3 regions of the Planococcus sp. MB-3u-03 genome follow, and region 2 is predicted to be linked to each of the others. Evidence: riboswitches for the same ligand, from Rfam matches in the RefSeq annotation. Region 2 holds a riboswitch; each other region holds the start of a gene.

Region 1 (2,271 bases), 970 kb from region 2:
TTCCACGTACACTTCTTTTTGCTCTTCGACCGCTGCAAGGCGTTCTTGGACATCTTCGATTTGCGTTTGGATGCCTTCGATCACTTCAGCGCCTTTTTCTTCCTTGGCAAGAACAGAGGCGATTTGTTCGATATCGCCGTATACTTCATCGAATGAAGTAGCCGATTCGATAACGAATACCGGAATGTCGGCATCTTCAAGTTGGGAAAGGGCAGGCGGTGCCTCGCCGGTTGAATAAGCCAAAACGACATCCGGGTCGAGCTGGATGATTTTCTCGGCATTGAATTCCACGGAATCACTGACGCGTTCGATGTCCTGTGCCGCTTCCGGGTAGTTGTCATAGTCGGTAACGCCGACCAATTGATCGCCGGAATCGAGTGCAAAGACGATCTCGGTGTTGCTCGGGATGAGCGACACGATCGTTTCAGGCGCTTGCTCGAATTCGAGTTCTTCGCCGCGGTCATCGGTGACCGTGTACGGTGCGTCGCTTGCAGTTTCAGTTGGCGTTTCTTCTGTTGTTTCGTCTGTTGCCGGTACTTCGGCAGTATCATCTTGGCAAGCACCGAGTGTTAAAGAGAGTGGAATGCTGAGTAAGAGAAATGATTTGATTTTCACGAGTGAGTCTCCTTTTTCTTCATGCGTTTTGTTGGATAGGATTTGCTGACGAATGGGATTTCATCGACGCCGTGCTGCTTATTGGCATACACGGCCATGACAAAAAAGACATTGGCGAGCAGGTTGGCATAGTCCATCAAATGCTCCGGCACTTCGCGCTCAAGCATCACATGGTGCAGGGCGCGGACGGACTTTTTCGCTTCGCTGCGGCAGACGTGAAGAATGCACGCAGCGTGGGTTCCTTGCGGCAGGACGAACTGGCCGATTTCCTCTTTCACTTCCGCCACGTAGCGGTCGTACAAGTCGCTGAGCTCGGCGAGGTCTTGTTCGGTAATCGCGAGTTTCCCGCGCACCGAGCCGTTCAAGTGATAAACCATCGGCTGCAGGCAGCGCAAATCATCGATGATTTGCGGGACATCGTTGACCGCGATGGCTTCGCCGATCCGTGTCGTCAAGGAATCGGTGCGGATCTCGAAATCGACCGTCGAAGCGCTTTCCCGCATGAACGGGTAGCACAGGTAGCGCATGTTTTTTTTTCATTTGTTCACCTCCTGGATAGAATCCGTAAATATCAGCAGACGTATCGCTTTCAAAAAGAGACAAAAAAAGCCACTCTCAACGAAGAGAGTGGCACGATTGCGAATATCCAGCACAAGGCTGTCCATAGGAAAAAGTTGCCGTAGATCCTCTTATCTTCCGAAGAGCAAAAATACGTTCAGAAAAAGGTAGGTCTCCTGGCTTGTGCATCGCTTTACTCTAAGGCCTTCCCGGGTCTCCCCAGTGGCATCTCTTATTTCATACGCACTTACAGTTGCGGAAACAGCTCCGGATTTTCACCGGATTCCCTGTTACGCTGACGAATCAGCACCTTTTCCCTGCATGATTATTTACTTAGTTTCAGTGTAGCACTTTTGATTTGGATTTAGGAGAGGAGAATGAAATTGTTTGGAGCTTGAATAAAGGTTACAGGGGAGGCACCGCGTCGGCCGCTTTGGGCATGGCTCCGTACATAGGCGAATGGATCATAATCAGTATTTCACTAGGAGTTGAAAAACGTTCGTAAAAGTCATCGAGAACCAGCGAACGTTCGTAAAGTGTTTTGGTATGTTTACGAACATTTTTCGCGCTTTATTAAGCTGTTTTGAGAGCGTTCGGAAAAGTGTACTTTTACGAACGGTTTTTGGACTAAGGGTCCATATGCTTATAAAATTTACAGAAAAGTTTATACCGCCTGTTGACTCTTCCGTTTACGGCAGAGTTATACTAATAATGAAAGCACAAACGGAGGTGGCTTATGTATAGTATTGGGAAAGTGGCAAAAGAATTAAACCTGACTGTTCGAACACTGCGCTATTACAATGAAATCGATCTATTAACACCTTCCCGAATTGCAGATTCAGGTTATCGTTATTATTCAAAAGAAGATATTCTAATTCTGCAGCGGGTTATCGCTTTAAAGAAACTAGGATTTCAATTAGAACAGATCAAATCTATTTTAAATGAAAATGACTGGGAGGACATTTTTGAAGAGCAATTGATTATTATTGCAAAAGAAAAAGCACACCTTGATTATCTGGAAAAAATGCTCAGGTTAACCCAGCAACTATCTTTTATTGAACAAGACATTAGTTGGACCAACCTATTCCAATACATAGG
Region 2 (2,271 bases):
GCCCATCACTTGCTTGACTTCGTGCGGGCAAAACGTATGCCATTCGCCGATGCTGCGGCCGTTGTCATCCGTTTCCTGCAATTTTTGCATAAACAAATCCGGAATCGACACGCCGGTGAAAATATCGTGTGCTTTGCGGCGCTCATCGCCGTTATTTGTTTTCAAATCCAAGAAGCCATTCATGATGTCTTTATGGAATACATCAAGGTAAACTGCCACTGCGCCTTGGCGCTGGCCAAGCTGGTCGACGCTGACGGCTGTGTCGTTAAGCAGGCGAATCCACGGGATGACGCCTGACGAATTGCCTTTGAATTTACGGATGTCGGAACCAAGTGCGCGCACTTTCCCGTAATAAACGCCGAGGCCGCCGCCGTCTTTACTGAGGCGCGCGACGTCCCAGTTGTTCTGGTAAATGCCATCAAGCGAATCCGCTACTGTGTCGATAAAGCACGAGGACATTTGCCCGAAGCTCTTCCCGGCATTCGATAAGGTCGGTGTCGCCACTGTCATATACAAATTGCTCATCGCCCAATATGCTTCTTTGACGAGTTCGAGGCGGCGCACTTTCGGCTCTTTTTGCATCAAGGTCATCGCGATGACAAGAAACCGCTCCTGCGGCAATTCCCACACACGCCCGTCATAGTCTTTTGCCAAATAACGATCCGCCAATAAAAACAGGCCTATGTAATTGAATAATTCATCGCGTTCTGGCGCAATTTCTTGGCCTAATACACGGATTTCGTCCTCGGAATAAGCTTCCAGCAAATCTTTCGAATAAATGCCGAGTCGGCTCAGCCCCTCGATCAACCCGTAAAAATCATCGTATTTGTTCGCTGCGCTATAGCCGCGCGTTTGTGCAGCTTGTTCGTATAATTTCTCCAAATACAATCCTGCTGCTTCGAAGGTCCAATGCGGCTCGTCCATCGACACCCGGTCAAGTGCATCTTGAATTTTTTTATCGCGTTCTACTGCCCCTAAAGTCATTTCAACACAGCTCCTTTGCGTATTCGTTTGCGATCATTCGGCGTTCTTTTCGCTCCTGTGCGTTCTCAAACAAACGTTTTTCATTTTCCGTTTCCGGTACTACGCCTGCGACCGGCGTCGGCCGACCTTCTGCATCCACGGCCACCATCGTTAAAATCGAAGTGGTCGTCAAACTGCGCGTGCCGCTTTCGATGTGCTGGCATTCTGCTTTGACGTACACTTCCATCGAGGTCCGGCCTGTTGAAATGACGACGCCTTCCAAAATCAAGATATCGCCGACTTTTGCCGAGGACAGGAAATTGACGTTGTCGATCGATGCGGTCACGACTGCGCGGCGGCTATGTTTCATTGCCGAGATGGCGGCGATTTCGTCGATATACGCGAGGACGGTGCCCCCGAAAATCGTGCCCATATGATTGGTATCCGGCGGCAAGACGAGCCGGGACTGGATGGTCCTGGATACGCCAGCCGGAAGTTGTTCTCTATGCATAACGAATTCCTCCTTATAAAAACAAAAAAGCCCCCACTCTCCGAAGAGAATGGGGGCATAAACGCAAGTTAATTAGGTGGGCACACTTGGGCCGCACAAACCAAACCTTTGTCATCCTTCCCAATTCCCGGAGAAGTGCAAAACGACAACAGAGGCAGGTCTCCTGGCTCGCGCGTCACTCTCCCATGCCCTTCCCGTCCATTGGACAGTGGGATTTCATGGTTCGTCTGCGCTTACAGTTGCGGGAACAGCTCCGGGATTTCACCGGATTCCCTATTCAGCCCATATTGGGCACCTTTGTTGCGGTATCACTATATATGGTGTTGAAATTTTACATCATCACCAAATCTTGTAGTTTCACTATAGACCAGTTCGAATTTCGCCGCAAGGATTTTCTCGCACTTCCTGTAGAAAGTGAAAAAGGGTCTAGTTGCTGGCGTGTTTTTCGTATAAAACTTTCAATTTGTAGTTAATTTTTGATACGTGGTTCGTTGAATCTTGCTGGTTGTGTATAGATGGCGAGAGTTTGCTTCTAGAATCGTTCCAGTGGTTGGTTTATGCTTCATTTTAGTAGTCGCCTCCGGGCTTTGGGTTGGCCTCTCGCAATAAGCCAGGAAGAGCGTCTGTCTTATTGCTTCGGCTCACCCTTTTGCGCTCGGCGGCTCGGAGATTTCATTGTGAGTAGACTGTTTAAATAGTTTTATTTCTTTAGTTAGTTGCCGGCTAGTGGGGAAATCGCTTCCCGGGGCAGGCTTCGGTGAAGACAGCGAGAGCTTACTTGTGAAATCGTTCAGGCG
Region 3 (2,271 bases), 590 kb from region 2:
TCACTGAAGGTCTCCGGATAAATCACTTCTGCCAATGTCATCAAGCCTTCCGTCAAACGCGGGCCTGGGCGCGTGACAGTATCAGGGTTCAATTCATGAATGGCATCTTCTTGCACAGCCGTCACATCTGCATAACCGCTGCGCTCTTTGATCAATTCAGCAGCATTTTCGATATAACCGCCTTCTGTGGTGATGATGATTTCAGGGTTTGCCGCAACAACTGCTTCCGGATCCATGCTGATCCAGCCTTCTTCGCCTCCTGCGACATTTTCAGCTTGAATCATTGTCAGCATTTCATGGATGAACGTACCTGTACCGGCTGTATAAAGTTCCGGTTCGCTGCCAATCTCTACGAAGACCGATTTGGATTCGTCGACACCAGCCGCCAGTTCTTCAACTTCCGCGACTTGCGCTTCCATTTCCTCGATTAACCCGTCTGCTGCTTCCACTGCGCCTGACACTTGGCCGATGACGGAAATCGTTTCATATACTTCATCAAATGTTTCTGCGTTTTCTACGACAAAGACATTCAATCCGGCATCACGCAGCTGCTGATATCCTTCAGTTCCCATGCCAAGCCCTGATTCATGGGCCAAAACGACATCCGGCTGCAGGCTGATGATTTTCTCTACATTGAATTCTTGGCCGCCGATTTTTTCTAGATCTGCTACTTCTTCCGGATAATTGTCGAAATCCGAAACGCCGACCATTTTTTCGCCCAGCCCAAGCTCATAGGCGATTTCTGTATTAGAAGGAATCATCGAAACAAATGATTCCGGTTCTTCTTCGATGACTACTTCATCGCCCATTGCATCGACTAAGGTAACCGGGAATTCCGCTTCCGCTACTTCCGACGGCGGTTCAGCCGGTGTTTCTACATCTTGATCTTCGACAGGTGCCGCTTCGTCGCCGCATCCAGCCAGTACAATTGCGGCCATTCCTGCAGCCGTCCCGAATTTCCATATATTTTTCATCCTTATTCCTCCTGGTGTTTTGTTTTTTCCCTACCAAGCGCTCGCTCGGGGGCTCACAGGATGTGAGTCAGCTAAGCGTTGCGACAGGACGTCGCGCATTTAGCTTAGCCTCCATTCAGCCGCTTACGCTTTTCTTGGTGGCTAGTTCCAGCGCCTAGCTCCTCGGGTCATAAGCCACTCTGGCTGTGCGGCAAAAAGCGCCGCTTCGCCAGATTGTCTTATGCCTGTCGGAGCTGAACAGCCGCTTCCACATTTCATTAAAAAAGTCCCCTGCATAAAGGATGCAGAGGACTTACAGGACGGGTTCGCAAAAAACAAGCGCGTCCGGCCTGTCCTCGCAAGCTTTCGGTTCGGTGTTCATGAAGGCAGGTCTCCTGGCTTGTGGTCATCGCTTGCTGCGCCTTCCCGGGATCTCCTAGTGGCCTTGCAGTTTGCTCTCACATACAGTGGCGGGACCGCGCCGGAATTGCACCGGCTTCCCTTTTAACTCATGTTCTTAGACATAAGCACCTTCATGATTGCTATTCAGTTGATTTGATGACTCCATTATACACCGAAAGCTCTAGTTGTCTTCTACATTTTTTCAGGAGCTTGGACGCCGACTGTCTTCAAGGCATTTGCGAGTGTCGTCTTAACCCCTTCGATCAGGGCAAGGCGCGAACGCGTCAATTCTTCATTGCTAGCATCCAATACTTTATTGGCGTTATAGAAACTGTGGAAGTTCGACGCCAGTTCATGGATATAAGTCGTGACGCGGTGAGGCGCACGGAGTTTTGCAGCATCTGCGATGACTTGTGGGAAATCGCCGATTTTCTTCAATACTTCGATTTCCTTTTCGTCCGTCAACAGCTCCAGATGCTCAGTCGAAGCGGTGAAGTTCTGCTCCGCTGCCTGGCGCAAGATCGAGCAGATGCGCGCATGTGCGTACTGGGAATAATAAACCGGGTTTTCGTTGGACTGGGAAACGGCCAAATCCAAGTCGAAATCCATATGGGAATCGCCGGAGCGCATCGCAAAGAAATAACGGACCGCGTCTAGGCCGACCAAGTCGACCAATTCGCGCATCGTCACGGCTTTACCGGTACGTTTGCTCATTTTCATTTTCTCGCCGTCTTTATACAATTGCACCATTTGGATGATGCTCACTTCAAGCGTATCGCGGTCGTAGCCAAGCGCTTCGATTGCTGCTTTCATGCGTGGGATGTAGCCGTGGTGGTCAGCTCCCCAAATATTGATGAGCTTGTCGAAACCGCGCTGGATTTTGTCTTCGTGGTAAGCGATATCCGGTGTCAGATAC

The links. Region 2 has a riboswitch for cobalamin ahead of CW734_RS17380 (acyl-CoA thioesterase). Riboswitches for the same ligand answer to the same signal wherever they lie in the genome.
Region 1: another riboswitch for cobalamin. It lies ahead of CW734_RS05375 (hypothetical protein); the one in region 2 lies ahead of CW734_RS17380 (acyl-CoA thioesterase).
Region 3: another riboswitch for cobalamin. It lies ahead of CW734_RS14460 (ABC transporter substrate-binding protein); the one in region 2 lies ahead of CW734_RS17380 (acyl-CoA thioesterase).

Annotation. Positions count from the first base shown of each region.
Region 1 is NZ_CP025135.1:826,367-828,637, forward strand. Features, by position in the region: gene CW734_RS05370 (ABC transporter substrate-binding protein) at 1-615, opposite strand, end outside; gene CW734_RS05375 (hypothetical protein) at 612-1,142, opposite strand; cobalamin riboswitch at 1,323-1,502, opposite strand; gene CW734_RS05380 (MerR family transcriptional regulator) at 1,910-2,271, shown strand, end outside.
Region 2 is NZ_CP025135.1:3,229,949-3,232,219, forward strand. Features, by position in the region: gene CW734_RS17375 (ribonucleoside-diphosphate reductase subunit alpha) at 1-984, opposite strand, end outside; gene CW734_RS17380 (acyl-CoA thioesterase) at 986-1,474, opposite strand; cobalamin riboswitch at 1,611-1,788, opposite strand.
Region 3 is NZ_CP025135.1:2,637,801-2,640,071, forward strand. Features, by position in the region: gene CW734_RS14455 (FecCD family ABC transporter permease) at 1-4, opposite strand, end outside; gene CW734_RS14460 (ABC transporter substrate-binding protein) at 1-974, opposite strand, end outside; cobalamin riboswitch at 1,322-1,503, opposite strand; gene argS (arginine--tRNA ligase) at 1,548-2,271, opposite strand, start outside.